3 regions of the Martelella sp. genome follow, and region 3 is predicted to be linked to each of the others. Evidence: predicted binding sites of a transcription regulator. Region 3 holds the regulator's gene; each other region holds the start of a gene.

Evidence for each region. Region 3 encodes PhoB, which activates phosphate uptake and scavenging genes when phosphate is short. Its sites were predicted from a motif close to TGTCATNNANCTGTCAT; they were not measured.
Region 1: the regulator PhoB is predicted to act here: its motif matches at 4,193-4,209, upstream of AC5DC2_RS09970 (alkaline phosphatase).
Region 2: the regulator PhoB is predicted to act here: its motif matches at 8,735-8,751, upstream of AC5DC2_RS09220 (PstS family phosphate ABC transporter substrate-binding protein).

Annotation. Positions count from the first base shown of each region.
Region 1 covers NZ_CFHTCS010000095.1:3,490-12,898, forward strand. Annotated here, with positions in the region: gene clpB (ATP-dependent chaperone ClpB) at 1-2,124, opposite strand, end outside; gene AC5DC2_RS09955 (ribonuclease D) at 2,315-2,941, opposite strand; gene AC5DC2_RS09960 (hypothetical protein) at 3,119-3,499, shown strand; gene AC5DC2_RS09965 (DedA family protein) at 3,492-4,139, shown strand; gene AC5DC2_RS09970 (alkaline phosphatase) at 4,269-6,026, shown strand; gene AC5DC2_RS09975 (hypothetical protein) at 6,337-6,795, shown strand; gene AC5DC2_RS09980 (ABC transporter ATP-binding protein) at 6,827-7,504, shown strand; gene AC5DC2_RS09985 (ABC transporter permease) at 7,508-8,914, shown strand; partial or broken gene AC5DC2_RS09990 (AEC family transporter) at 9,038-9,409, shown strand, end outside.
Region 2 covers NZ_CFHTCS010000084.1:4,453-14,214, forward strand. Annotated here, with positions in the region: gene arsC (arsenate reductase (glutaredoxin)) at 1-276, shown strand, start outside; gene arsH (arsenical resistance protein ArsH) at 273-1,001, shown strand; gene AC5DC2_RS09185 (arsenic transporter) at 1,017-2,330, shown strand; gene AC5DC2_RS09190 (arsenate reductase/protein-tyrosine-phosphatase family protein) at 2,476-3,303, opposite strand; gene AC5DC2_RS09195 (winged helix-turn-helix domain-containing protein) at 3,389-4,096, opposite strand; gene phoU (phosphate signaling complex protein PhoU) at 4,127-4,804, opposite strand; gene pstB (phosphate ABC transporter ATP-binding protein PstB) at 4,826-5,623, opposite strand; gene pstA (phosphate ABC transporter permease PstA) at 5,708-6,661, opposite strand; gene pstC (phosphate ABC transporter permease subunit PstC) at 6,663-7,595, opposite strand; gene AC5DC2_RS09220 (PstS family phosphate ABC transporter substrate-binding protein) at 7,662-8,699, opposite strand; gene AC5DC2_RS09225 (arsenate reductase ArsC) at 9,003-9,533, shown strand.
Region 3 covers NZ_CFHTCS010000010.1:13,937-23,698, forward strand. Annotated here, with positions in the region: gene pstC (phosphate ABC transporter permease subunit PstC) at 1-493, shown strand, start outside; gene pstA (phosphate ABC transporter permease PstA) at 490-1,818, shown strand; gene pstB (phosphate ABC transporter ATP-binding protein PstB) at 1,860-2,627, shown strand; gene phoU (phosphate signaling complex protein PhoU) at 2,668-3,381, shown strand; gene phoB (phosphate regulon transcriptional regulator PhoB) at 3,413-4,096, shown strand; gene AC5DC2_RS01980 (orotate phosphoribosyltransferase) at 4,353-5,048, shown strand; gene AC5DC2_RS01985 (carbohydrate kinase family protein) at 5,132-6,058, shown strand; gene AC5DC2_RS01990 (helix-turn-helix domain-containing protein) at 6,092-6,307, opposite strand; gene AC5DC2_RS01995 (DUF2975 domain-containing protein) at 6,311-6,862, opposite strand; gene AC5DC2_RS02000 (hypothetical protein) at 6,936-7,538, shown strand; gene AC5DC2_RS02005 (hypothetical protein) at 7,652-8,224, shown strand; gene AC5DC2_RS02010 (GNAT family N-acetyltransferase) at 8,365-9,519, opposite strand.

The sequences.
Region 1 (9,409 bases), on a different contig from region 3:
CGTGCGGCCCTGGCCGTCGGTCAGCCGCCCATCATCGAGCACCTGCAGCAGCACGTTGAAGACATCCGGATGGGCCTTTTCGATCTCGTCGAACAGGACCACCTGGTACGGCCTGCGGCGCACCGCCTCGGTCAACATGCCACCCTCGTCGTAACCGACATAGCCGGGAGGGGCGCCGATCAGGCGGGCCACGGAGTGTTTCTCCATGTATTCCGACATGTCCATGCGCACCATCGCCGTTTCGTCGTCGAAGAGGAAGCGGGCGAGCGACTTGGTCAGTTCCGTCTTGCCGACGCCGGTCGGGCCCAGGAACATGAACGAGCCAATCGGGCGGTTCGGGTCCTGCAGGCCGGCGCGCGCCCGGCGAACGGAGCGGGAGACCGCCTGCACGGCATCCCCCTGGCCGACGACCCAGCGGGCCAGTTCGTCTTCCATCCGGAGCAGTTTCTCGCGCTCGCCTTCCAGCATCTTGTCGACCGGGATACCGGTCCAGCGGGAGACGACCTGGGCGATATTGTCCGGCGTGACCACTTCCTGCAGGATGGAATCGGTGACCGTGTTGTCCTCGGTTTCGGCTTCGGCCAGTTCCTTTTCCAGCTTCGGGATCGTGCCATAGGCAAGCTCGCCCGCCTTCTGGTACTCGCCGCCGCGCTGGGCGATCGCGAGCTCGTTGCGGGCCGCATCCAGCTGCTTCTTCAGGTCGGCAGCCTTGTTCAGCTTGTTCTTTTCCGACTGCCAGCGCGCCGTCAGCGTATCGGCCTCTTCTTCCAAAGAGGCGAGTTCGCCTTCAAGCCTGGAAAGCCGGTCCTTCGATGCCGTGTCGGTTTCCTTCTTCAGCGCCTCGCGCTCGATCTTCAGCTGGACGATCCGGCGGTCGAGTTCATCGAGCTCTTCCGGCTTGGAATCCACCTGCATGCGCACGCGGCTTGACGCCTCGTCCATCAGGTCGATGGCCTTGTCCGGCAGGAAGCGATCGGTGATGTAGCGGTTCGAAAGCGTCGCGGCGGCCACAAGCGCACTGTCGGAGATGCGCACCTGATGGTGCTGCTCGTATTTCTCCTTCAGGCCGCGCAGGATCGAGATCGTGTCCTCGACCGTCGGCTCGGCAACCATCACCGGTTGGAACCGTCGGGCAAGAGCCGCGTCCTTTTCGACATGCTTGCGGTATTCATCAAGCGTGGTCGCGCCGACGCAGTGCAGCTCACCGCGGGCAAGCGCGGGTTTCAGCAGGTTGGACGCATCCATGGCGCCATCGGCCTTCCCGGCGCCGACCAGGGTGTGCATCTCGTCGATGAACAGGATGATCTTGCCGGCTTCGGCCTGAACCTCGTTCAGAACCGCCTTCAGCCGTTCCTCGAACTCGCCGCGATATTTCGCGCCCGCAATCAGCGCGCCCATGTCGAGCGCCATCAGCTTCTTGTCCTTCAGGCTTTCCGGCACATCGCCATCGACAATGCGCAAGGCAAGGCCTTCCGTGATCGCCGTCTTGCCGACGCCGGGCTCACCGATCAGAACCGGATTGTTCTTGGTCCGGCGCGACAGCACCTGGATCGTGCGACGGATTTCGTCGTCGCGGCCGATCACCGGATCGAGCTTGCCGTCGCGGGCATCGGCCGTCAGGTCGCGCGCATATTTCTTCAGAGCGTCATAGCCTTCCTCGGCGCTGGCGCTGTCGGCGGTGCGGCCCTTGCGGATCTCGTTGATGGCCGCGTTCAGCCCGTTCGGCGTCACGCCGGCGCCTTCCAGCGTCTTCGCCGTCGACGCGGATTTCTCGATCGTCAGCGCCAGAAGCAGCCGTTCGACCGTGACGAAACTGTCGCCGGCCTTCTTCGCTGCCTCCTCGGCGGTGTTGAAAACCTTCGCCAGCGGCTGGGAGAGATAAATCTGGCCGTTCCCGCCGGAAACCTTGGGGATCCGGGCGAGCGCCGCGTCATTGGCGAGGCGCGCCTTCTTGGCATCGCCCCCTGCCCGCTCGATCAGCGAGGCGGCCATGCCCTGTTCGTCGTCGAGCAGCACCTTCAAGAGGTGCTCGGCGCCGAACTGCTGATGGCCTTCGCCGAGAGCGTAGGTCTGCGCGGACTGCAGAAAGCCGCGCACGCGTTCGGAATATTTCTCGATATTCATGTCCTTGCCTCCATTCCTCGCCCGGCCCTTTTGAAGCGACAGGACGATGACCTAGAAAAACCCCCTCAGCGAGGCGGGCCTGATTATGCGGCGCAAACGCCGCTCAAGGTCTGATATGGGTGCAGACAGGATGGCTTTAAAGAGCACCGCCGGAGAATTTGTTGCTGATATGCAACACCGGCTAAGCCCCTCAGCTATGGGCAAAAATGTCGGTTTCCTCCCACCCCAGAAGGTCGAGCTTGGCCCTGGTCGGAAGGAAGTCGAAGCAGGCGCCGGCGAGCGCCATGCGGTCCTCGCGCATCAGCCGTTCCATCAGCTTGTCGCGCAGGCGGTGGAGATAGAGAACGTCGGAGGCGGCATAGGCGAGCTGCGCCTCGGAGAGCGTTTCCGCCGCCCAGTCGGAGGATTGCTGCGCCTTGGATACATCGACCTCGAGCATCTCCTTCAGATTATCCTTAAGACCATGCCGGTCCGTATAGGTCCGCGTCAGACGCGAGGCGATCTTGGTGCAGAACACGTTCTCGGTCGTCACGCCGAATGTGTAATAGAGAACGGCGATATCGAAACGACCGAAATGAAAGATCTTCTGGCGCGAGGCATCGGCGAGCATGGCGCAAAGGTTCGGCGCTTCCTTTTGGCCCGCATCAATCTGGATAACGTCCGCCGTCCCGTCGCCCGGCGAGATCTGCACCACGCACAGCCGGTCACGACGCGGCACCAGCCCGAGCGTTTCCGTGTCGATCGCGATCGCGCCGGTATAGCGGGCGGCATCCTCGGCCGGAATGTCGTTTCTGTGGACGCGGATCTCTTCGTTCATCCATTCTTCTCCGTGGGCTTTCGTGCTGCAACGTCATGGGGTCATAGCGGATCGCCGGGCAAGACGATAGAAGAAAAGCCCGTATCGAACGCAATCGGCGGGCGCCGGCGGGCGTTGTGCACGCGCCCCGGAATGGCTATCTGGGGACACTTCTGAGAAAAGCGAAAGGCAAGGACGATGACTGGCAGGAGGATTATAGCGCCACTCTCTGCGCTCTGGAGGCGTCACCGGGGCCTCTGCGTCGCATTCGTCGTCACCGGCTTCATCACGCTCGTCTTTGCCCTGCAGTTCGTCCTTTCCGTCTTCTACTGGCGCAATCCGGAAAACCGGAACCTCGAACTCAAGGGCTGGATGACGCTGGGCCATGTCGCCATCGCCTATGACATCCCGGCGGAAGAACTTGCGGAGGAGCTGGACCTCGTTCCCGACAGTCGCAGCCGGCGGATGATGCTCCGCCAGATCGCCCGCATCAAGGGCATCTCGCTTGAAGAACTGGAGGACGAGATCGCCCACGCCCTCGATGATTATGAGGACGAAAAGGCCGAGCGCGATGAGTGAGCAGCTTCTGGCGCTGCTGCCGGTCTACGGCGTGCCCGTGATCGGCTTTGCCGTATTTCTGGCCTGTTGCGGCATTCCGCTGCCGACGGCCGTGATCATGCTGTTCGGCGGCTCGCTTGTTTCAACGGGCGACCTGACCTTCTGGGCGGTCTACACGGTCTGCGTCGCGGCGGCCTGCAGCGGCGACCAGGTCGGTTACTGGGCCGGACGGATCGGCGGCACCGGCTATGTCGAGCGTTTTGCCGCGCGCGGGCCGAAGCGCCAGCGCCTCGTCGACCGCGCCCGCGACTATCTGGAACGCCGGGGCGTCATCGCGATCTTCATCACGCGCTGGCTGCTGGCGATGATCGGCCCCTACATGAACCCGGTCGCGGGAGCGGCGGGCATGCGCTGGAAACTGTTCATTGCCGCCGCCATTCCCGGGCAGATGCTCTATGTACTGATCTACACGCTGCTCGGCCTGGTCTTCTCCCACAACATCATCGCCGTGGCCCAGATCGTCGGCAATGCCAGCGGCTTCCTGGCGGCGGGCGTGGTCACGCTCGCGCTCTTCTGGTACATGACCCGCGTCCTGCATTTCTCCTGGAAACGGCGACGCCGGCGCTATCTGAAGCCGCGCGGCCGGCGCAACCGGCACTGAGACCGAGGCGCCCTTCCGCAATGCTTCAGGGCGTCATCAAAACGCAGTCAAAACGTCATCGAGATGTAATGCCGCGGGACTATCGCGGATGCGCAGCTATCTTCACACACTCTTTACCAAGAGGTTTCCATGCGCGCACGTCTCGCACTTCTCGCAGCCGCGACCTGCCTTGCCGGCACGGCCCAGGCCGCCACGATCTATCCCCTCGACCGCGCCACCATCCTGGTCGGCTCGCCCTTCGATTTCAAGGTCGAACTCGATTCGGTCCATGACGCAGGCGACATCGAAGTCACCGTCAACGGCGAAGCTTACGCGGACGTCTTCGGCGCCGACGCCGAATTCGTCTCCGACGAAAAGGGCAAGAACGGCGAAAGTCTCGGCTCCGCCCTGATCCTGCGCGAGCTCGCCCTCGGCGAGGCCGGCGACTACACCGTTGCCGTCAAGGCCGGCGACGAGACGAAGGAAGTCACCTGGACCGTCTATGACACGCCGGAAACCCCCAAGGCCAAGAACATCATCTTCTTCGTCGCCGACGGCATGTCCATGGGCCACCGTTCGGCTGCCCGCATCATGTCCAAGGGCATGACCGAGGGCAAGGCCGACGGCCGGCTGAACGCTGACGACCTCGACCGGATGGCGATCATCGGCACCTCCTCGACCCATTCGGTCGCGACCGACTCGGCCAACACCATGTCGGCCTACATGACCGGCCACAAGACCCGCGTCAACGCGCTCGGCGTCTATGCCGACCGCACGCCCGACAGCCTGGACGATCCCAAGGTCGAGACCATTGCCGAGGCGCTGCGCCGCCAGACCGGCAAGTCGATCGGCGTCGTCTCCACCGCCGAGATCGAAGACGCGACGCCGGCCGCCGTTGTCGCCCACACCCGCCTTCGCGCAGACAAGGCCGAGATCGTCGGCATGTTCTACGACGTGAAGCCGGAAGTCGTCCTCGGCGGCGGTTCCGCCTACTTCCTGAAGTCGGATGTCCCCGGCTCCAAGCGCAAGGACGAAAACGACTATATCGCCATGTTCCAGGATGCCGGCTACACGGTCGTCACCTCCGCCGACGAGCTGGCTTCCGCCGAAAAGACGCAAGACGGCAAGCTGCTCGGCCTGTTCCACACCGGCAACATGGATTCGACTCTTGACCGCAAGTTCCTGAAGACCGGCAGCGTCGACAAGTTCCCGAACCAGCCCGGTCTCGTGGACATGACCACGGCGGCAATCGACCAGCTTTCCAAGAACCCGGAAGGCTTCTTCCTGATGGTCGAGGCCGCCAATGTCGACAAGATGTCGCATCCGCTCGACTGGGACCGCGCCGTCATCGACATGATCGAGTTCGACCAGGCCGTCGGCGCCGCCATGGAGTGGATGAATTCCAACCCGGACACGCTGATCGTCGTCACCGGCGACCACACCCACGGCTTCTCGGTCATCGGCACGATCGACGATGAGGTCCAGGCGGACGAGATGCGCAACAAGGTCATGACCTATGACGACGCCGGCTTCCCGAACTACACGGACGAAGACGGCGACGGCTATCCGGACAAGGTCGACGTCTCGCGTCGCCTGGCCATGTTCGCCAATAACTTCCCCGACTACTACGAGACCTTCCGCCCGAAGCTGGACGGTCCGTTCGAGCCGGCCGTGAAGGACGAGAACGGCCGCTACGTCGCAAACGAGGCCTACAAGGATGTTCCCGGCGCGGTTCTGCGCACCGGCAACCTGCCCTATGACGCCTCGACCGGCGTTCATGCCGTAGACGACGTCCTCCTGCAGGCGACCGGCCCCGGCGCCGAAGGCTTCAAGGGCTATATGGAACAGTCCGACGTCTACGAAGTGCTGGCCGATGCCTTCGCCCTCGGCAATAGCCAGAAGCAGTAGGCTTCACGTTCGAGACGGGACCGGGCGGACGTCGCCCGGTCCTCAGACTACCGATGAACCTACTCTTTCTACGGACGTCATCCTCGGGCTTGTCCCGAGGATCTAACCACGATCCCGCACGAGCGGAGTAGCGTTTTGGAAGAAGTTGTATTCCAAATGACTTCTCGTCCGGGACGCCTGCCGAGTAGAGGCGTGCTTAGGTGCTCGGGACAAGCCCGAGCATGACGGCGGAGATTGGAGCAGGCTTTGTCAACCAGCTGGGGTCCGGGCGGCTTACGCCCGGTCCTTTCCCGTCAGGAGAACTGATCCGATGACCACTCTGCCCTTTTCCCGCCGCGGCCTGCTTGCCGCAGCAAGCGCGCTCGGCGTCGGCCTTGCCCTTCGCCCCGCTCTTGCCGCCGCCGCCGACCTGAATTTCGATGAACTCTACGGCTCGTTCAGTCCGCTCGGCCTCGAATTTTCCGACAAGGTGAAGGACCTCACCGGCGAAAAAGTTTCGATCCGCGGCTTCATGGCGCCGCCGCTGAAGGCCGAGGCGCAGTTCTTCGTGCTCTCCGAAATCCCGATGGCGCTCTGCCCGTTCTGCTCTTCGGATGCCGACTGGCCGGAAAACATCGTCGTCGTCTATCTCGACAGGAAACAGACCTTCGTCCAGCCGAACCAGATGATCGAGGTGACCGGCACGCTCGACCGCGGTTCCTGGGTGGATCCCGAAACCGGCTTCGTCAGCCAGCTGCGCCTGAGAGACGCGCGCTACAAAACCATCTGACCGCCCGCCCGCAAATCCGAAAGCCGCCCCCATGCTGCCCCTTCGCCTTGAAGATGTCGCCGTTGCCTTTCCCGGTCTTTCCGCGCCGGTGCTCGCCATCCCCGCCCTCGACATCGCCCCCGGGGAGTGCGTGGCCATCACCGGCCCTTCGGGCTCCGGCAAGAGCACCTTCGTCAACATCATCACCGGGCTTGAAAGGCTGAAGACCGGCCACACCCGCTGGGGAGAGATCGACCTGGCGGACCTCCCCGAAGGCAGGCGCGATCGCTGGCGCGGCGAAAATATCGGCCTCGTCATGCAGGACTTTCATCTGTTCCCCGGCCTCTCAGCCTATGACAACGTGCTTCTGCCCGCCCGTCTCGCCCATGCTGCCGACCGTTCACGCCTGGATCGTGCAAAGACGCTGCTTGAGACCGTTGGCATTGCCCGTCACGCGCAGAAGGTCGAGACCATGTCGCGCGGCGAGATGCAGCGCGTCGCCGTCGCCCGCGCTCTGCTGCGCGAGCCCGCCATCATCGTCGCCGACGAGCCGACCGCAAGCCTTGACAGCGCAGCCGGCGCCGTTGTCGGCGAACTGCTGCTGGAACTGGCGCGGGGCCTTGGCAGCACGCTGATCATCGTCTCCCATGACGAGCGTCTGGTGGCGCCGATGGATCGCAGGATTTCGCTTCTCGCCGGCGCGATCGCCTCTGACGAACGGAAGGGCTGAGCCATGTTCCGCTTCATCTTCTCCGATCTGAAACGCCTGTGGGCCGGATCGGCCGTCATCGTGCTGCTGATCGCCCTTGCAACCGCGCTCGGCGTCACCATCACCCTGCAGGAGCGTGCGCTGCGGCTCGGCTCGGCGCGGGCTTCGGAAAAGTTCGACCTGGTGATCGGCGCGCCCGGCAGCGAAACGCAACTGGTGCTATCCTCCGTCTTTCTGCAGCCCTCCGACCTGCCGCTGATGGACGGCGACCTGTTGCCCGAACTCAATGACGATCCGCGCGTTGCCTGGGCGGCGCCCATCGGCTTCGGCGATTCCTATGCCGGCTATCCGATCGTCGGCACCACCACGGCGCTCATCGAGGCGACCGTGCCGGGCTTTGCCGAAGGCGGGATATTTCTCCACGAGGGTGACGCGGTGATCGGCTCGGCCGTCGATCTGGCCGTCGGTGACGAGATCAAGCCGATGCACGGCACGGCCGAGACGGGGGGCCACACCCATACAGAACTCGCCTATCACGTCACCGGCAGGGCCGAACCCACCGGAACGCCCTGGGACCGCGCGATCCTGGTGCCGATCCAGGCGGTCTGGCACATCCACGGCCTCGGGCATGAGCATGAGCATGAAACCGAGGCGGACCATGATCATGATGCGGAAGCGGATCACGATGACGACCACCAGCACGCGGAGGCGGTCGTCGCGGCGGCGGATCACCATGATGACGACCACGACGCCCATGAGGCGGAAGAGCCCCATGACGGCGACCATGATCACGCGTCCGACGAACACGCGTCCGGGGACCACGACGAGGACGAACATCACCATGGCGCCGAGGCCGCCGCGCCCATCGACGAGCGCTGGCACCGGGGCGAGACGCCCGGCCTGCCCGCCATTCTGGTGAAACCGAAATCGATTGCCGACGCCTATCGGCTTAGGCAGGACTATCGCGAGGCCGACGGCACGGTGGCGGTTTTCCCGGCCGAGGTTCTGACGCGCCTTTACGCCACGCTCGGCGATGCGCGACAGGTGCTGACGGCAATTGCCATCGGCGCGCAGGCGCTGGTCGCAGCCGCGCTGATGCTGGTGACCGTCATCCACGTGTCCCAGCGCCGGCGCGAGATCGGCGCGCTCAGGGCTTTCGGCGCGCCCCGCAGCGCGGTGTTCTCCATCGTCTGGCTCGAACTCTTCTCGCTGATCGGCCTCGGCATCGCGATCGGCTATGGCGCCGGCTTCCTCGCGGCGCGAACGATCTCGCGTTCGATCATGGCCGAGCGCGGGGTCGACATGCCCGTCGCCTTCGTCGGCTCCGACGCCGGCAACGCGCTGCTCCTTGTCGTCGTCGCCGCCATCCTTGCTGCGCTTCCGGCCCTGCTGGCCTACCGCCAGCCTCCGGCCGCCGCGCTGAAGGGCTGAGATGCCGGACCGACGCCGCGCGCGCCGCGCCAGGCTTGACACCCCCGCAGATGCGGAACATTTTCGCCGCAGCGGTTCTCCCTCGCGGTCTCCTTCCGACAGCTGCCGCTGCGAAAGCCCGTCATGTATGAAATCTTCAACAATGTCGTCCCGATCTTCTCCCTTATCCTGATCGGCTGGGCGACGGTCCGCCTGCGCTACATGAGCGCCGACAATGCCGGTGTGCTGACGGGCTTCGTCTTCAAGATCGGCCTGCCGCTCCTGCTCCTGCGCACCATAGCCAGCGCCGATTTTCAGAATACCGGGCCGGTGAAGATCTGGATCGCCTATTTCGGCGGCGTCGCCATTGCCTGGGCGGCGGCGGCGCTGATCTCCCGCATCGTCTTCCATAGGGACCCGGCTTCCGCCGTGATCATCGGCCTTTCGGGGACCTTTTCCAATATCGCGCTTCTGGGCATCCCGCTTGTCAGCCATGTGGCCGGCGATGCGGCCCTT
Region 2 (9,762 bases), on a different contig from region 3:
ATTTCGATGATGGCCATCACGCCAAGAGAGTTGCTGCGCCGCAAGGGAACGCCTTTTGAGGAACTCAATCTTGATGATCCGACGCTGAGTGATGATCAACTGATCGATGCAATGATGGCGCACCCGATCCTGATCAATCGTCCAATTGTGGTGACAGAAAAAGGTGCGCGGTTATGCCGGCCTTCAGAGCGGGTCCTTGAACTGCTGGCAAACCCGGTGGCGGTGTTTACCAAGGAAGACGGCGATGTGTTACGCTTCGGCGGGGCAACTCAATGAGCGGGACTGAACGCCTCGATGACCTGCCGAATATCGATCCGGACAAGTTACGTCCAATTGACGTCGATTTGCTGGCGGGGCCGGATGCGCCGCGCCATCCCCCCAGGATTCTGGTGCTCTACGGCTCGTTGCGCGAGCGCTCCTTTTCACGCCTGGCCTCCGAAGAGGCGATGAGACTATTGCGCTGGTACGGCTGCGAAGTGCGCACTTTCAAACCGTCGGGTCTACCTCTGCCTGACGATGCGGATTCCGGCCACCCGAAAGTCCAGGAGTTGCGCGACCTCGCCCAATGGTCCGAGGGCATGCTGTGGGTCAGCCCCGAGCGGCATGGCGCGATGACCGGCATCATGAAGACGCAGATCGACTGGATACCGCTATCGCTGGGCGGTATCCGGCCCACCCAGGGCAAGACACTGGCGGTCATGGAGGTTTCGGGCGGCAGCCAGAGCTTCAATGCCGTCAACCAGATGCGAATCCTCGGGCGCTGGATGCGTATGATCACCATCCCCAATCAATCATCCGTACCCAAGGCCTTCACCGAGTTTGACGAAGCCGGGCGCATGAAGCCTTCACCCCTCTACATGCGTATCGTCGATGTGTGTGAGGAACTTGTGAAGTTCACCTGGCTGACGCGCGGCAGGTCTGCCTATCTCACTGACCGTTATTCAGAGCGCGTCGAGAGTGCTGAGGAGCTCTCTCGACGCGTCAACCAGAACACGCACTGACGATAAGGTCTTTTCATGTTGGCACTGGCTATTTTTGTCGTCACCCTGTTTCTGGTGATCTGGCAGCCGAAAGGTCTGGGGATTGGTTGGAGCGCGCTCGGCGGCGCCCTGGTGGCACTGCTGACGGGCGTGGTGCATCCGGACGATATTGTCGTGGTATGGGATATCGTCTGGGATGCAACTTTCACTTTCGTGGCGCTGATTATCATTTCGCTGATCCTGGACGAAGCTGGGTTCTTCGCGTGGGCAGCGCTGAATGTGGCACGTTGGGGCAACGGACGCGGCCATTTGCTTTTCCCGCTTGTCGTTATACTGGGGGCGATCATTGCTGCGTTCTTTGCCAATGACGGCGCAGCCCTTCTGCTGACGCCCATTGTCATCGCTATTCTCCTGCGCCTGAATTTTGGGCCGCCGGCGGCGTTGGCCTTCATCATCGCGACCGGGTTCATCGCAGACACGGCAAGCCTGCCGCTGGTGATCTCCAACCTCGTCAATATCGTCAGTGCCAACTATTTTGATATCGGGTTCGACCGCTACGCGGCGGTCATGGTCCCTGTGAATTTTGTTTCCCTGGCAGCAACACTGGCCGTGCTCTGGTTGGCATTCGGCCGTCGAATTCCCAAACACTACTCCGTCGAGAGCCTGGACCCGCCGCACATGGCCGTCAAGGATCCACTGGTCTTCCGGGCTGCGTTTCCCTTGCTGGCCGTGCTGCTTGCCGCCTATTTCGTGACGGCCCCGCTGGGCATTCCCATCGCGTTTGTGACAGGTACTGGCGCAGTTCTGCTCATGGCAATTGCCGGGCGCTGGTGGCAGGCCGGCCGCGGTGCAATCGTCTCCGTATCGGACGCGCTTCGCGGCGCCCCCTGGCAGATCGTTTTGTTCTCAATCGGCATGTATCTCGTCGTCTACGGGTTTGGCAATGCGGGGCTGACGAATTACGGCGCCCTGGCGATTGAGTGGTTGGCGCAACATGGTGAGTTTGTCGCCACGCTGGGCACCGGCGTGCTTTCCGCCATCGCAGCCTCCATCATGAACAATATGCCCTCGACATTGGTCGGTGCATTGTCTATCGATCGGGCCAACGTGCCTGCGGCAACGCGGGAGTTGATGATCTACGCCAACGTCATTGGCAATGATCTGGGGCCCAAATTCACCCCGATCGGCAGTCTCGCGACCTTGCTCTGGCTCCATGTGCTGGCCGGAAAGGGCTACAGGATTGGCTGGGGCCAGTATATGAAAATCGGTCTTCTGATAACACCGCCGGTATTGCTGGCAAGCCTGGTCGCCCTGGCTTTCTGGCTACCGGCTCTACCGCCATCGCCATAGGTGCATCTTGGGTCATGGCGCGGTGAGTTTCGCTGCCTGGAAGTTGCCGTCGGCACGATGACGCTGTCGTAATAGCCGGTTGGTCGCCTGGCCAGAAGGCGAATCCTGCCCAAGACAGCGTGAAAGCGCCGCTCTTCGACAGTATTCAGACTCGGGCCAGGCGCAGCCTACCGATATCGTCCACATGCTCCTGAAGGGCGGCGCGATCGAGGGTCGGTCCCGGGAGTTGAGCGAAGGGTTGAATGCGCCGGCGCATGGCCTGATAGGTCTGGCGAAACAATTCGAGGCGTTCTTCATCGCTGAAAACGCCTGCGGCGGGATCCGGGTGACCCCAATGCGCCGTCACCGGCTGTCCGGGCCAGACCGGGCATTCTTCATTGGCCGCCTGGTCGCACACAGTGAAAACGAAGTCCATTTGCGGCGCGGTCGGCTTCTGAAACTCGGCGATCGAGCTTGTCCCCAGTTCTGAAATCTCGTGTCCGTTTTCTTCAAGAACCTGCAGGGTCAAGGGATGGACCGCGCCATGTGACGATGTGCCTGCGGAATAGGCTGCAAACCGCTCAGGCGCGGTGTCACGCAGGATGACTTCGGCAAAGATTGACCGCGCTGAATTGCGCGTACAGACGAACAGGACATTATATCTGCGGTGATCGTTCGCGTCGAAATCTATCGTGCGATGGTCATTGTTTGTTCGGCCCCGACAACAATCCTCCGAGAGGAAGCCTATCAGCGACTTCGCGCCGGATAGATCGGCGCTGTACAACAAGGAGTTCCCGTCGCGATCCTGATGGACGAGACCCGCACGCCGCAGAACCGATAGATAGATAGAAAGCGTCGAGCGTTTATAGCCAAGTGTTTCGGCCAGTTCACCGGCTGCCACTGATTGCGGATATCGTCGAACCAGAACGCGGAATACGTGGAGCCGTTCGGCGTGCCCGAGCGCATCGAGCATCCCGACCATGTCATCTATCATTACGTGCATGCCTCTTCAGTGCAGTCATAAGTCCGATTTATGCTTATGACCGGAAGAGACAACGATTTTGTGTCAGCCGCAAGGTTTAGCCGAGGGCGTACCCTATTCCCCTGATTGTTCGGAGCGGGTAGTTCGTTTTCTTCTGGTTGAGCACCTTGCGCAGACGGCCGATATGCACATCCACACTGCGAATATCGACATCGCCTTTGCGCCGTCCGGCGCGTTCCAACAACTGTTCCCTGGTGAAGGGGCGTCCAGGACGACTCATGAAGGCCGCAAGCATGCGATATTCGGTTGGCCCGAGATGCACGGGGCGTCCTTCGATATAGACCCGCAGCGCGTCTTCATCCAGAGCGATGCGCTCAAAGGTGAGGCAGGGCCTTACCTTTCCGGAATCGATACGACGAAGCTGGACATGGAGCCGCGCCGCCAGCTCCGATGAAGAGTAGGGTTTGGACAGGTAATCGTCTGCGCCCAGTTCAAGCCCCTTGACCTTGACTTCCTCGCCGGAACTGCCGGACAGAATGATAAGCGGCATCTGCCTCGTGGCGCTGTCCTGTTTGAAGCTGCGGCACAGGTTGAAGCCATAATCATTCGGTGCGACCCAATTGAAAAGGACGATGTCCGGCCTTTCATCTCTTGCCGCCTGCAGCGGTGTCTTGCCGTCCATCGCCACGCACGCGGCATATCCGCTGTCCTGCAGTTGCCGGAACAGGGAGTCCCGTTCGACCATCCCGTTTTCGACCACGAGAATTCTGGGTTTCAGCAGATCGAGTGCTTTCTGCTTCAGCATGGCGGTTCCCGTCTTATTTGTTGACCCGTCTTATGTGTCGATCGATCCGTCTGGCGCTTCGCGTCTGCTCATGAAAATCACTTCTTCGGCAATATTCGTGGCGTGGTCACCGATACGCTCCAGGCTTTTGGCGGCAAACAGCAGATGGATATCGGACTTCAGTTTCGAGGTGTCTCGCCGGCTGCCTGCCAGAACAAGGTGAAACAGATCGTCATGGAGGACATCGATACGCCTGTCGCCGCGCACCACCTTGTGCGCCAGGTCAACATCCCGGCGCACAAGGGCATCATTGGCATCTTCCAATGCTCCAAGAACCGCGGCATGCAGCTGTCTGAACAGTTCAGCTGCATCCGCCGATATCCGGGAGTTGCGGTCCGCAATGGCGCGTTTGGCGATATTCTTCGCATGATCCGCCGCGCGCTCAAGGTTTCCCGCGCTGTGCTCGATGGCGATGACCTGACGAAGGTCACCGGCCACCGGCTGATAGCGCACCAGTATATCCAGACAGCGGGCGCGGATTGTCTCCAATTCGCGGTCCACCACCAGATCGTTTTCAACCACTTCACCGGCGCGCACCAGATCGTTGTCGAGAAGCACGTGGGCTGCGCTTGCAACCATGGCCTGAACATGTTCCGTCATGATCAGGACGGCGGCGGACAGGTCACTCAGTGCCTGTTCAAAGGCTTGCAGCGTATGTCGCTTTTCCATTTGCTTCCTTTCGACATCTCGTCAACCGTAGCGCCCGGTGATGTAGTTCTCCGTGCGGGGATGCTGGGGATTATTGAAAATCTGGCTCGTTTCGCCGAATTCTGTCAGTTCGCCCAGATACATGAATGCCGTGCGGTGCGAGATGCGCGCCGCCTGCTGCATGTTGTGGGTGACGATCACGATAGTCACCGATTTCGCGAGTTCCTGGACCAGGTCCTCTACCTTGGCCGTCGCTATCGGATCGAGCGCCGATGTCGGCTCGTCCAGAAGCAGGATTTCCGGGTTCGGAGCCAGACCGCGTGCGATGCACAGACGCTGCTGCTGCCCGCCCGAAAGGTCGTAGGCCGAGCCATTGAGCTTGTCCTTGACCTCGTCCCAGATCGCGGCGCGCTTTAATGCGCTTTCCACCGCTTCGTCGATCACCTGGCGTTTGCTGATCCCGCGCACGCGCAAGCCGGCAGCCACGTTTTCGTAAATCGATTTGGGAAAGGGATTCGGCTTCTGGAACACCATGCCGATGCGCAGTCGCACCAGCACAGGATCGGCGTCGCGACCGACCAGGTTCTCGCCCTCTGGCTCCAGTATTACCCGCCCCTCATAGCGGTTGCCGGGGTAGAGATCGTGCATCCGGTTGAGACTGCGCAGAAGGGTGGACTTGCCGCATCCCGAGGGGCCGATGATCGCCGTCACCTTGCGGTCGAGGATCGGCATGCTGACACTCTTGATCGCCTGAAAGCCGTTGGCGTAGTAAAAGCTGAAATCCTCAATCCGGGCGCGTAGCGCGTCGCTCTCTGCCGCAGGCTTGATCGGAGGCGGCATGGCCGCCTCGCGCTCATCTTGAAGTCTGGTTTTCTCGATCTCGGCGTCTGCTTTTTCGGCTGTCATGTTGTCATCAATCATGGTTCAGTTTCTGTGTCCTTTGCGGAGCCGGTACCGGATCCAGATGGCGATGCCGTTGAGCGAGAAGGTCAGCGCGATCAGCACCACACCGGTTGCGGCAGCGGCGGTGTGAAAACCAGCCTGAGGCCGGGAAATCCAGTTGAACATCTGTATCGGCAGCACGGTGAATCCGTCGTTGAGCCAGGCGAAGGAGATGAACGGAAACTCTCCGGTCACGGGTGCCGGCGGCAGGAAGGCGATGAAGGTCAGCGCGCCGATCGTGATGATTGGGGCGGTCTCGCCGATGGCGCGGCTGAGACCCACGATGGCGCCGGTCAGGATGCCAGGCCGCGCCGCCGGTATGATGTAGTGCCACATCACCTGCCATTGATCGGCTCCAAGGCCATAAGCACCCTCCTTGATGATCGAAGGGATCGAGCGCACCGCCTCGCGGGTCGAGACGATCACGATCGGAAGGATCAGCAGTGCGAGCGTCATGCCGGCCACGAGGATCGTCTTGCCGAGGTCGAACCCGTAGACGAAGAGACCGAGCGCCAGAAGACCGTAGATGATCGAAGGTACGCCGGCGAGGTTGGACACGTTGATCTCGATGAAGTTCGAGAGCCACCCCTTCCTGGCATATTCTTCCAGATAAAGCCCCGCGCCGATCCCGATTGGAATGGCGAGGAAAGCGGTCACCAACATTACCAGAAGCGAGCCGACCCATGCCGACAGAATGCCCGCCCGCGCCGGTATGCGCGAAGGATAGCTGGTCAAGAAATCGTAACTGATGCGGGTGGCCCCGCGGATGACTAGATCGCCGATCAGCGTCAGAAGCAGCGCCATTGCGATGGCCATGACGATCACCCCGCCGGAGGCGAAGATGATGTCTTTCTTCTTGGCGCGCGCGACGGCGTCGAACGCCTCCTGGTTCGTCGATGCACCGTTGCCAAGCGTTCCTTCGGTTGTGGTAACCATCTCAGTATGCCTCGCGGAACTTGCGGCGCAGGTAGAAGCCGATGACATTGAAGGTGAGCGTGATGACAAAGAGCAGAAGACCCACCGCAAAGATCGACTCGTATGCGACCGACCCGTGCGCCACGTCACCGAGGCTCATCTGCACGATATAGGCTGTGATTGTCGCGGCCCCCTCGCGCGGGTCCCATGTCAGGTTCGGGTTCTGGCCTGCTGCGATCGCCAGTACCATCGTCTCGCCCACTGCGCGCGACATGCCGAGGATGAAGGCGGCGGTGATGCCCGAAAACGCCCCGGGGATGACGATACGTGTCGCCACCTGCCATTTCGCCATGCCAAGCGCGTAACCGCCTTCGCGCAAACTGTTGGGCACGGCGCGCATCGCATCTTCGGAGACAGAGACAACGTAGGGCAGGATCATGATGCCGAGGATGATGCCGGGCACCAGCAGGTTGATGCCCTTGAGCCCGGGAATGAACTGTTGCAGAAATGGCGTCATCACCAGAAGCGCGAAATAACCGTAAACCACAGTGGGCACGGCCTCGAGCATTTCGAGCGCAGGCTTCACTGTCTCACGCACCGCCGGCTTGGCATATTCGCTGAGATAGATTGCCATGACCAGGCCGAAAGGCACCGCGATGATCATAGCAAGCCCCGCCGTTTGCAATGTCGCGGCCAAGAGAGGCAGGACCCCGAATTGCGGGTCGGCAAAGACCGGCGTCCACATCGTGCCGAACAGGAAATCGAACAGCGGCACATGGGCAAAGAACCCGGCCGAATCGCGTATCAAAATATAGACGATGGCGAATGTGACGAATACCGACAGTGCCGCGCACAGGAACAGGAAAACCCTCATGCCCCGGTCGATCAGTCGCCGTCTTTTGACAAAACCGCTGTTGATGAGTTCCGCTGAACTGGGAATGGAATCTACGGGCACGGCAACCTCGCTTGACCGGAAAAAGATGCGGCGGGCGAAAAGACCCGCCGCCGAGATGAAATGTGCCTAGTTGGCAGCCTTCAGAAGATCGTCGGGCGTGACGCCGACCTTGGAGCCGCCGTCGAAGAACGAGCCGGTCGAGCGGGCAACGATCTTTTCTTCAGCAAGCGAGAAGGCCTTGCTGGGCAGCGCCAGATAGCCGGTGGAGGCCACGAGTTCCGGTGCGAGTTCCGGGTTGAACATGAACTTCGCGTAATCCTCGACATTCGCCTTCGTGTCCAGATGCTCTTTGTTCGCGTAGATGAACAGCGGACGAGTCAGCGGCTGATACTCACCGCTGGCCGCGGTTTCGGTGGTCGGCGCAACGCACTCGCCGCCGTTGAACGAGATTTCCAGCGGCTTCACACGGCCGCGGTTCTCTTCGACATAGGCCAGACCAAGGAAGCCGATGGCATCGACGTCGGTCGACACGCCCTGGATGGTGATGTTGTCGTCTTCGGTCGCGGTGAAATCGCCGCGCGAGGCGCCCTCTTCGCCGATGATGGCGAAGGTGAAGTAGTCGTAGGTGCCCGAGTCCGTGCCGGCGCCGAACAGGGTCAGCGGCTGGTCCGGGTATTCCGGGTTCAACTGGTTCCAGTTGTTGACGACACCCTGTGCTTCCGTCTCGTAAGCCGTCTTCAGCTCTTCGACGGTCATGCAGCTGATCGGGTTGTCGGGGTTCACGATCACGGCAAGCGCGTCCATGGCGACGGGCAATTCGACGAACTCGATACCGTTTTCGGCGCAAAGCTCTGCTTCCGAGGTCTTGATCGGGCGCGATGCGCCGGAGAAGCTGGTCTCGCCGCGGCAGAACTTCTTGAAGCCGCCACCGGTACCTGACACGCCAACAACGACACGATTGCCGGTTGCGATCTGGTATTCCTCGGCAAACGCCTCGGAGACGGGGAACACGGTCGACGAGCCGTCAACCTGGATAGCATCTTCCTGGGCTGCGGCCTGATAGGCGAGCAGCGAGGCTGCAGTGAGAACGGTGACTGAAAGTATCTTTTTCATTGGAATAATCTCTCCTGGCTGGATCGGTTGTCGAATCCATTCGGGTTTCAACGGGTGGTCCCCGGAGGACGGTAAAACACAGTCATGTTACAGTTTCATGAAACTGCAACATAGATGGTTTATTGCGACTTGCAGCGGCTCGTTCGGGTGTCGCGAATATCCAGTGCAATCGGCATTCGGGGGAAACAGGAGATACCATCCAGCCGGGAGCCAAAGCGACGGCGTAATCGATCTGACGATCCGCCTTGCCGACATGGCTTTGCGCAGGTCGGCGTCCGGTCACAGTCACCACGCCTGCTGGTAAACGGCGCTTCCGCGCATTGTTCACACCGACATGAAAATGAGAGTTCGGCCATGACAAACAACCAGAACTTCAACATTCTCTTTCTCTGCACCGGAAATTCGGCGCGGTCGATCATGGCTGAAGCCATTCTCAACACGGAGGGCAGAGGTCGCTTTCAGGCCTTTTCGGCAGGTAGCCGGCCGAAAGGTGCCGTTCATCCGCTCGCGCTCAAGGTGCTGGCGGCACAGGGCTACCCGGTCGAGGGGCTTCACTCGAAGAGCTGGGATGCCTTTTCGGTCCCCGGCGCGCCCGCTTTCGACTTCATCTTCACGCTCTGTGACAGCGCCGCGGGAGAGGCCTGCCCGATCGCGCGCGGGGCGGCAAAGCGGGCGCATTGGGGCATTGAAGACCCCGCCGCTGTCGAGGGGACGGATGCGCAAAAGCAACTGGCCTTTGTGCAAACGGCACAATTCCTCAAAATCCGGATCAAGGCGTTTCTGAGCCTTCCGGTGGAGACAATCGAAAAAATGGCGCTGGAAAGCAGGCTGAACCAGATCGGCCGTATGGAAGGCGCGACGGATCTCGCCGCAAAGAGCGAGTGAATGCCGAATGAGACATTTCCGGTTCAAGGCCTTTGCAGCGGTATCGGCGCAGGGATCGCGGCAGCTTTGCTTGCCGGGAATTTCATTACCATTGATCTGAAAACGGCCATCCGGGCAGTAGCGTTGTATCGCTGTAATAAAACACTGCTAAGCCCGGGCGAAATGACATCCAAACATGATCGGAGATAATAAAATGCGTCGTACTCTTCTTGCTGCAGCCGCTCTGGTT
Region 3 (9,762 bases):
GCTCTTCACCGGCAGCTACCGCAATTTCATCGAGGCGCAGTCGGTGCTGACGGCCGGCTTGGTCATGGGCATCATGCTCATCCCCTTCGTTTCATCACTGTCGGATGACATCATCAGTCAGGTGCCGGACAGCCTGCGCAAGGGTTCGCTCGGCCTCGGCGCCACGCGGTCGGAAACGATCAAGCGCGTGGTCCTGCCGGCAGCGCTTCCCGGCGTCGTCGGGGCGCTGCTTCTGACGGCCTCGCGCGCCATCGGCGAGACGATGATCGTGGTGCTTGCCGCAGGCGTCGCCGCGCAATTGCAGATCAATCCGCTGGAGCCGATGACGACGGTGACGGTCAAGATCGTCAACCAGCTGACGGGCGACCTGCAATTCGATACGCCGCAGACGCTGGTTGCCTTCGCGCTTGGCCTCACCCTGTTCGTGATCACGCTCTGCCTCAATGTCTATGCGCTTTATATCGTGCGCAAATACCGGGAGCAGTATGAATGACCGAGACATTCAGCACCGCGACCGAACGGAAAGAGGATCGCCGGCAACTGGCCGAAGCCCGACGCAAGGGGCTGAAGCGCCGCCATGCGGCCGAGCGCCGTTTTCGCCTTTATGGCGTGCTCGCGATCTCGGCCGGAATCTTCTTCCTCGCGGCGCTTCTGTTTTCCGTTATCGGCAAGGGCTATACGGCCTTTCAGCAGACGACAATCACGCTGCCGATCACCTTTGATGCCGCCGTCATCGATCCCGAGGGCGCGCGGGAAGACGATTCCCGCCTGCTGCTGACGGCGGACTATCCCGAACTGGTCGAGGCGGCGCTCGCCGAAACGCTGGAAATCAGCCCGGCAAACGGTCCCGAAATGCGCGCGGCGATGCGGATGATCTCCCGCTCGAGCCGGGTGGAATTGCGCGACGTCGTGTTGAAAGATCCCTCGGTGATCGGCGAGACGGTCAATGTGCGGCTTCTGGCGTCGGCCGACATCGATTCGGCCTACAAGGGGCAGATCGACCTGTCCGTGCCCGAGACGAGCCGTCGCGTCTCCGATCGCCAGCTCGAATGGATGGATCGGCTCGAGGCGCTCGGCCTCATGGAGAAATCCTTCAATACCGGCTTCTTCACCCATGGTGCGTCCAGCCGGCCCGAATCCGCCGGCATCGGCGTTGCCTTTGTCGGGACGCTTTACATGATGGGCGTGGTCCTGCTTCTGGCCTTGCCGATCGGCGTGGCCTCGGCGATCTATCTCGAGGAATTCGCGCCGAAGAACCGGTTTACGGACATCATCGAGATCAACATCAACAATCTTGCGGCCGTTCCCTCGATCATATTTGGCCTTCTGGGCCTTGCCGTGTTCATCGGTCTCCTGGGACTGCCGCGTTCGGCCTCGCTCGTCGGCGGGCTGGTGCTGACGCTGATGACCCTGCCGACGATCATCATCGCCACCCGCGCGGCGCTGCAGGCCGTGCCGGCTTCCATCCGTTCGGCGGCGCTCGGCGTCGGGGCTTCGAAGATGCAGGCTGTCTTTCACCACGTCCTGCCGCAGGCCATGCCCGGCATCCTGACGGGAACGATCATCGGCCTCGCCCAGGCGCTTGGGGAGACGGCGCCGCTGCTTCTGATCGGCATGGTCGCCTTTGTCGCGGACTATCCGGCGAGCCCGCTCGATCCGGCAACCGCGCTTCCGGTTCAGATCTACATGTGGGCGGGCGAAGCCGAGCGCGCCTTTGTCGAACGCACCTCCGCCGCCATCATCGTGCTGCTGGCATTCCTCATCCTGATGAATATTTCGGCCGTCATCCTGAGGCGGCGCTTCGAGCGGCGCAGATAGGCCATGAGGAACCCGACCGTGAAAAGACTTGGAAAAACACAATGAGCAACACGACATACAAGATGGCCGGCCGGGCGGTGTCCGTCTACTACGGACAGAAGCGCGCGCTGTTCGATGTCAGTCTCAACATCCGCGAAAACGCGGTCACCGCGCTGATCGGCCCGTCCGGCTGCGGCAAGTCGACCTTTCTGCGCACGCTCAACCGCATGAACGACACGATCGACAATTGCCGCGTCACCGGCATGATCACGCTTGACGGGGAGGACATCTATGCCTCGGGGATCGATGTGGTCGAACTCAGGGCGCGTGTCGGCATGGTGTTCCAGAACCCCAATCCGTTTCCGAAATCGATCTACGAGAATGTCGCCTATGGCCCGCGCATCCACGGGCTGGCCCGCCACCGCAGCGAATTCGACCAGATCGTCGAGACCAGCCTGATGAAGGCGGGCCTGTTCAACGAGGTCAAGGACCGGCTTCATGAGCCGGGCACCAGCCTTTCCGGCGGCCAGCAGCAGCGGCTGTGCATTGCCCGCGCCATTGCCGTCAGTCCGGAGGTCATCCTCATGGACGAACCCTGCTCGGCGCTGGATCCGATCGCGACCGCCCGCGTCGAGGAACTGATCTCCGAACTGAAGGAAAACTACACCATCGTGATGGTGACGCATTCCATGCAGCAGGCCGCGCGCGTTTCCGAACGCACGGCCATGTTCCATCTCGGCCATATGGTCGAGGAGAACGACACCGACACGATTTTCACCAATCCCGCGGACCAGCGCACCCAGGATTACATCATGGGACGTTTCGGCTGAGGGGCGGTTGCCGCAGGCTCACGCCAAGGAAGGAACAGTCATGGCTCCATCGCATATTCTGACGGCATTCGATGACGAACTGAAATATCTCCAGCGCCGCATTTCCGAGATGGGCGGTCTGGCGGAGGAAATGGTGAGCGAATCGGTGACGGCGCTCGTCAACACCGATACCGAGCTTGCCGAAAAGGTGATCAAGGATGACCTTGTGCTGGACGAGGCGGAGCGCGAGATCGGCGAAAAGGCAGTCGTCGTCATCGCAAGGCGCCAGCCGGTGGCGGCGGACCTGCGCGAAATCATGGGCGCTATCCGGATCGCCTCCGATCTCGAACGCGTCGGCGACATGGCCAAGAACACCGCCAAGCGCGTGATCTCGGTGCAGGGTTCCGGTGTGCCGCGCAAGCTTGCCCACGGCATCGAGCACCTGTCGGAACTGGCGCTCCTGCAATTGAAGGAGGTGCTGGACGCCTACACCTCGCGCCAGGCCGACAAGGCGAGCTCCATCCGCGAGCGCGATGATGAAATCGACGCGATCTACACCTCGCTGTTCCGTGAGCTTCTGACCTACATGATGGAGGATCCGCGCAACATCACCTCGTGCACCCATCTTCTGTTCTGCGCCAAGAATATCGAGCGCATCGGCGACCACGCCACCAATATCGCCGAGATGATCTATTACATTGCAACCGGCTCCCAGCCGCAGGGAGAGCGTCCCAAGGACGACAATTCCCCGGCCGTCGGGTCCGACGATCTCTGAAGCCAGTCAATACAAGGGAGACATACGTCCTATGGTTCCGAAAATCGCAGTTGTCGAAGACGAGGAAGCGCTCAGCGTTCTGCTGCGTTACAATCTCGAATCCGAGGGGTATGAGGTCGAAACCATCATGCGCGGCGACGAAGCCGAAATCCGGCTACAGGAGCGCGTGCCCGATCTGCTTCTGCTCGACTGGATGCTGCCCGGCGTTTCCGGCATCGAGCTTTGCCGCCGCCTGAGAATGCGGCCGGAGACCGAACGCCTGCCGATCATCATGCTGACGGCGCGCGGCGAGGAGAGCGAGCGGGTGCGGGGCCTGGCGATCGGCGCCGATGATTATGTCGTCAAGCCGTTCTCCACCCCGGAGCTGATGGCGCGGGTGAAGGCCATCTTGAGGCGCGCGCGTCCGGAAGTGCTCTCCAGCGTGCTGAAATGCGGCGATATCGAACTTGACCGCGAGACCCACCGGGTGCACCGTAAGGCGCGCGAAGTCCGCCTCGGTCCGACCGAGTTCAGGCTTCTCGAATTCCTGATGACATCGCCCGGCCGAGTGTTTTCCCGCGCGCAGTTGCTCGACGGCGTCTGGGGCCATGACATCTATGTGGACGAGCGTACCGTCGACGTGCATGTCGGTCGACTGAGGAAGGCGCTCAACTTCTCGCAGATGCCGGATGTGATCCGCACCGTGCGCGGCGCGGGCTATTCCATGGAAGTCTAGGCGCGCCCGTAACGCCGCCACAAAGATTTTCAAAACGATTTAATATCCGTCATTGCGGGTGGAACCGGTTCAGCTATGCTGTGCCGGTCAGCCGTTCGGCTCTGTTGAAACAGATTTGCGGCGATTGATTTTTCACGCCCGATTGTCCAATTGGACTGAGGGCGGCCGTCGGCGGATATGCGCGCCGGCAAGAGGGCTTTTCAGGGATGCCTCCTCCCCGCATTCCGAAAAGCCGCAGCACAAGAGGATTGTTGAGATGAGCAGAGCAAGTTTCGCGGAGCCCGCGGTGATGGGCGATCTGATGGCGCGCATGCTGTGGGAAATCGGCGCCGTTCACTTTTCGCCGGACGAGCCCTACAAGCTTGCCTCCGGCTTGGTCAGCCCCGTCTATATCGATTGCCGACAACTGATTTCCTATCCGCGCATCCGCTCCACGCTGATGGATTTTGCCGCCGCCCGGGTGCTTGCCGATGCGGGCTTCGAAAAGTTCGATTGCGTCGCCGGCGGCGAGACGGCCGGCATTCCCTTCGCCGCTTTCCTGGCGGATCGCCTGGAACTGCCGATGATCTATGTCCGCAAGAAGCCGAAGGGCTACGGCAAGAACGCGCAGATCGAGGGCCATCTGCCCAAGGGCGCGCGCGTGTTGGTGATCGAGGACCTGACGACGGCCGGCGGCTCCATGTTCAACTTCATCAATGCCATCCGCACGGCCGGCGGCGTGGTGGAACACGGCATGGCATTGTTCTATTATGGGATTTTCGGCGAGGCGGAGAGACGTTTCCGCGAAGGCGGCGTTGCCCTTCATCATATCGCCACCTGGAAGGACGTGCTTGCGGTGGCGCGCAAGGACGGGCTCGCCGATCAGGCGACGCTCGATGCCGTCGGCGCCTTCCTCGACCATCCGATGGACTGGTCGCGGGCGCGCGGCGGGCTTGAGGAACTGATCGTCTGAGGAGAAGGAACGCCCGCCTCGGTTGGCGGGCGAACTGCCGCGACCCGGCGCACGGACGCCTTACAGAAATTGGGAGAAGATGAATGATTCTATGCTGCGGGGAAGCCCTGATCGACATGCTGCCGCGCGAGACGGACAGGGGCGAGCCTGCCTTTGCCCCCTACGCGGGCGGCGCGGTCTGCAACACGGCGGTCGCGCTTGCGCGGCTCGGACGCAAGACGGGCTTCTTCTCCGGCATTTCGTCCGACCTGATGGGCGACATCATCCGCGAAAAGCTGGATGCGTCGAAGGTCGATCATTCCTATGTCGCCGTTTCCGACCGTCCCACGACGCTTGCCTTCGTCAAGCTGGTCAACGGCTCGGCAAGTTACGCTTTCTACGACGAGAACACGGCGGGGCGGATGATCACCGGGGACGATCTGCCTGAGATCGGCGATGATTGTGCGGCGATGCATTTTGGCGCGATCAGCCTCATCCCCGAGCCCTGCGGCTCCACCTATGAGGCTCTGTTGATGCGCGAGGCGGACAGGCGCGTGATCTCGCTCGACCCCAATATTCGCCCGACCTTCATCACCGATGCCGACAGCCACCGGGCGCGGATCGAGCGGATGGCGGCGAAGTCGGATATCGTCAAGTTCTCCGACGAGGATCTCGACTGGTTCGGCCTTGAGGGCTCGCTTGACGACAAGGCGCGTCACTGGATTGCGGCCGGGGCGAGCCTTGTCGTGATCACCTGCGGCGCGGACGGCGCGATCGGTTACACCGGAGAGCACAAGGTCGAGGTACCGAGCGAAAAGGTCGCGGTGGTCGACACCGTCGGCGCTGGCGACACGTTCGATGCCGGTATTCTGGCCTCGCTTGATATCGCCGGTCTCCTGACCAAGGAGCAGATCCGCACGCTTGCGCCCGAGGCGATCGCCGAGGCGCTGGCGCTCGGCGCCAGGGCCGCCGCCGTCACCGTCTCCCGCGCCGGCGCAAATCCGCCCTATGCGCATGAAATCGGGCTCTGACGTCTCGTTTCCCGCTTTGTTGGCGAAAGGCGATCAGCCGGTGTCCTCCGGCTGATATTCGAGGATGTCGCCCGGCTGGCAGTCGAGCGCCTCGCAGATTTTCTCCAGCGTCTCAAACCGCACGCCCTTGACCTTGCCCGAGCGCAGCAGCGAAATGTTCTGCTCGGTAATGCCGACATGTTCGGCGAGGACCTTCGCCCGCATCTTGCGGCGGGCGAGCATGACATCGAGATTGACAATGATCGGCATGGGTCAGACGAAACGCTGATAGTCTTCGTTGATCGCGGTGGCGAGCACCATCACGTGACCCATCACGAACAGCAGCCCTGCGAGCAGGAACAGCATCAGTTGATCGCTGCCGAGCCCGATCGCCAGCGCCCGGCTGCCGGGCGGGTTGGCGATCGTCGCCAGAAGCGTTGCCACGGGATGCAGGACAAGGCCGGCAACGGCCCCGGCCAGCGCGATCAGGCCCGCACGGCGCAGAAGCGCCGCGACCTCATGGGAAAATGGACTGTCATGCTGGAGCCTGTCGAACAGCGACCAGACGGTCTGCAACCCGTAGAAAAGCAGCCCTGCGAAGAGCGCGAAAAGGGTGAGAAGCGCCAGCCCCGTTGCCGGCGTCAGCGTCACGGCGACGGCAATGTCGAGCGCATCGGCAAGCCAGGTCGAGACCCGGTCCGGCCGGACAAAGGCCGTCCAGGCCGCATAGGCGAGGCCCGCTGCAAGACCGGCCTGAATGATCCGTGTCAGGAGCTTCATCTGGCCGCATAATCTGGAAAGCGCGATCGCATTATTCGAATTCATAGGAATGCCTCTTGTGTTACGAGATAAAATTATCGTAAAACAACAAGAAATTGATGTCAACCGAGGGAAAATTATGATCCGATCCTTTCTTGTTCGCGCCTGTTGCTTCATCGGCCTGCTGGTGCCGGCGGCCTGTTCGACAATTGGCGGCGTCGCGCCGGCCGCGCTCGAGGCCGTTTCGCCGCTTGACGCCGATCCGGCCACGCTGGTGATCGAAGTGACCAAGCCGGCGGCGCTGCCGGTCGACGACAATGATCTGGCGCTTGCCCTGCGCTGGGACGTACCGGGCCAGGAACGTCTGGAGGAAGAGGCGGGACTGAGAGTCTCGCGCCGGACGCCGGCCGCGGCGGACCGCTTGGCCGGCGGCGCGCGGGATACGGTCGATCTCGTGCTCGCGCCGGAGGATGCGGCGCGCATGGCCGCGCTTCTTGCCCAAATCCGGCGTGACAAGCAGGAGGGCGTCGACGGCAAGGGCGCGCTCTCGGTGTCCTTTACGGCGCATTGTGTCGAGGGCGGCGCGGATCTTTCCGGCATGACCGTCGATGTCGCGCTCACCCTCGAACCCGATCAGCCGCCCATCGACCTGATGAGGGACGCGAAAATCGGCAGGCTGCTGGAAAGCCGTGGACGCGAACGGTTGCCCGATTGCCGGGAAGGGCCGGCTCGCGGCCTGTAGCGAGAGCTCCTCCGGGGAATGACGGGCATGGAACGGGCCGCTCGTCTCTTTACTCGGCTTTAAGCTATCGCCGATAGTATGAATGATTATTAACCATATTTGTGACGCCCAGTATGCCCGATTTCAAAAAACTCATGGTTGCTTCCGGTCTTGTTCTTCTTTCCGCCTGCTCCTTGAATTTCCTGCCGGGCGCCAAACCGACGATCCCGTCGCCGATCGCGGCCAATCCGGCATCCCTCAGGATTGCGGTGCTGGCGCCCGAAGAACTGCGGCTGCCGAAGAATGAGATCGTTCTGACCGTTTACCAGAAATCCGGTTCCGGCGAGATCAGCCGGGACTACACGCTTGTGGCGGCGGATGCCGGGCAGGAGGCTGCGGCGGTGGCAGAATTCCGCAAACCCGGCCAGAAGCTGACCGTGCTGCGTCTGTCGCCGACCGACGCATTGGCGCTCAGGGACCAGCAGCAGGAGATGGCCGCAGCCCGCGAGGCCGGCGGGGCCAGGCCGGGCTTCTCGGTCGATCTCGACGCGGCCTGCTGGAACGGGCCGATGATCGCGCCGGCCGTGCCGCTCGACGTCCTGATCGAAGCCGGAACGGAGGAGGGTTTCCACCCTCTGCTTCAGGATATCGACATTTTCGCGCTGATGAACCGGCCAGAGGAATCGCGGCTGAAATCCTGCTCTTGAAGCATCAACCGCAGGTCTGCGCCATAGAGCATTTCGCAGTCAGATGGAAACATCTGACGTCCACGAAAATGCGTTGAAACAAATAGATAGATCGTTTCCGCGTTTCCAGGAAATGCGGAAACGATCTAGAGACTGGCGTTTTATACGCCAGCGTCCTCGTATGTCGCGGCAACGCTGTCGAGGGCGCGCTCCATGCCCGGGCGCAGCGCCACGAGCAGGCTGGCATAGCCGTCTTCTCCGGGCCAGAATCGTTCGGCGAGAAAGGGGCCGGCGCCGGGCGCGACCCGGGTGACGGCGATATTGGCATCACCGAGATTGAACTCGGTCAACCGCATCATCAACTGTTCGCCCAGCGCCAGCGCCTCCATGTCCGGCCGCACCAGCATTTTCCAGACCCATGCCGCGCCCATATGCACCGGCTGTATGGCCGCCGCAATCAACTGGTCTTCGAGATAGAGCGCATGGATTCTGAGCCGGTCGTTCTCCGACAGAAGCCTGGCCACCGGGACGAAGGCTGAAAAGCGGCTGGCATTTTCGGGCGTGTCGCACAGAAGCGAAAGGTCTTGCAGCGCGGCGGAGACTTCACGCGGGTTGCGGGCGACGTGATAGGCGATCCGCCCCTTCCTCCGCAGCGCTTCCCATTTGCCGAGATTATCCTGCCAGGCCTCGCGCTCCGCCCGAGAGAGAGCGCCTGTGGGATCCATCCTGCCGGAAAGGGCGCGGCCGCGGAAGGCGCCTGCAACGCGGAAGGCGAGGCCGCGGGCGGCGGCCACGGCGCGTGCCGAGCGCATGAAGGCGCCATCGGCCAGAAGCGCCGGAAAGGCGATGATGCCCGGAAGATTGGCAAGCGAACCGGCCAGCGCCTCGAACAGCTGGTCAATGGTGGCCATCGGCCGGTGACGTGCGATCAGCGGCGCGTGATACCCGCCTTGCGCCGTTGACGCGACCATATGCGAGCCGCGGTCCGTAACTGAAAAGCCCATGAGCGCCGCAAGCGCGCCGGCCTCGCCGGCCGTGTCTTCGACGAGCGCAAGGCGCTGATGAGCATGGCTTTGCCCGAGCGCCGTCATCACGAAAGCGGCCGACTGGAAGGGATTTGCCTCGATGGCCTGGTTGGCGAGGCGATCGATTGCCGGCTCGAGGTCATCCGGGGCCTCGGAAAAAATGGAGAACTCGCCGCCGCTTCTCAATTCCAGACGGAGGTCGGCAACGGCCTTGCCGGGCCGCACGACCGAGAGTTTCGATTTCAGCCGTGCAGGAGGCCTCGGTCCGAGATCCTTGCGGATGATGCTCATCGGCGCGTCGCCTTTCGTCCGCCGTGGCGGCGCGCGGAGGCCGGACGCCGTTCAAACGCGCCGGAGGCGAGCGGACTTTTGAGGACTGGACACATGGATACGCACTACTGATCGAGAACCCTTGCCGAATTGATAAGCCGTCTGGGTTAACAAATTATTGGTCGGCACTTTCGAAGACGGGTATCGGGCGGCTCTTGCAATTCTGTCCGAAGCGGGCAGACTGTCGTGTGAATGTCATCAAGA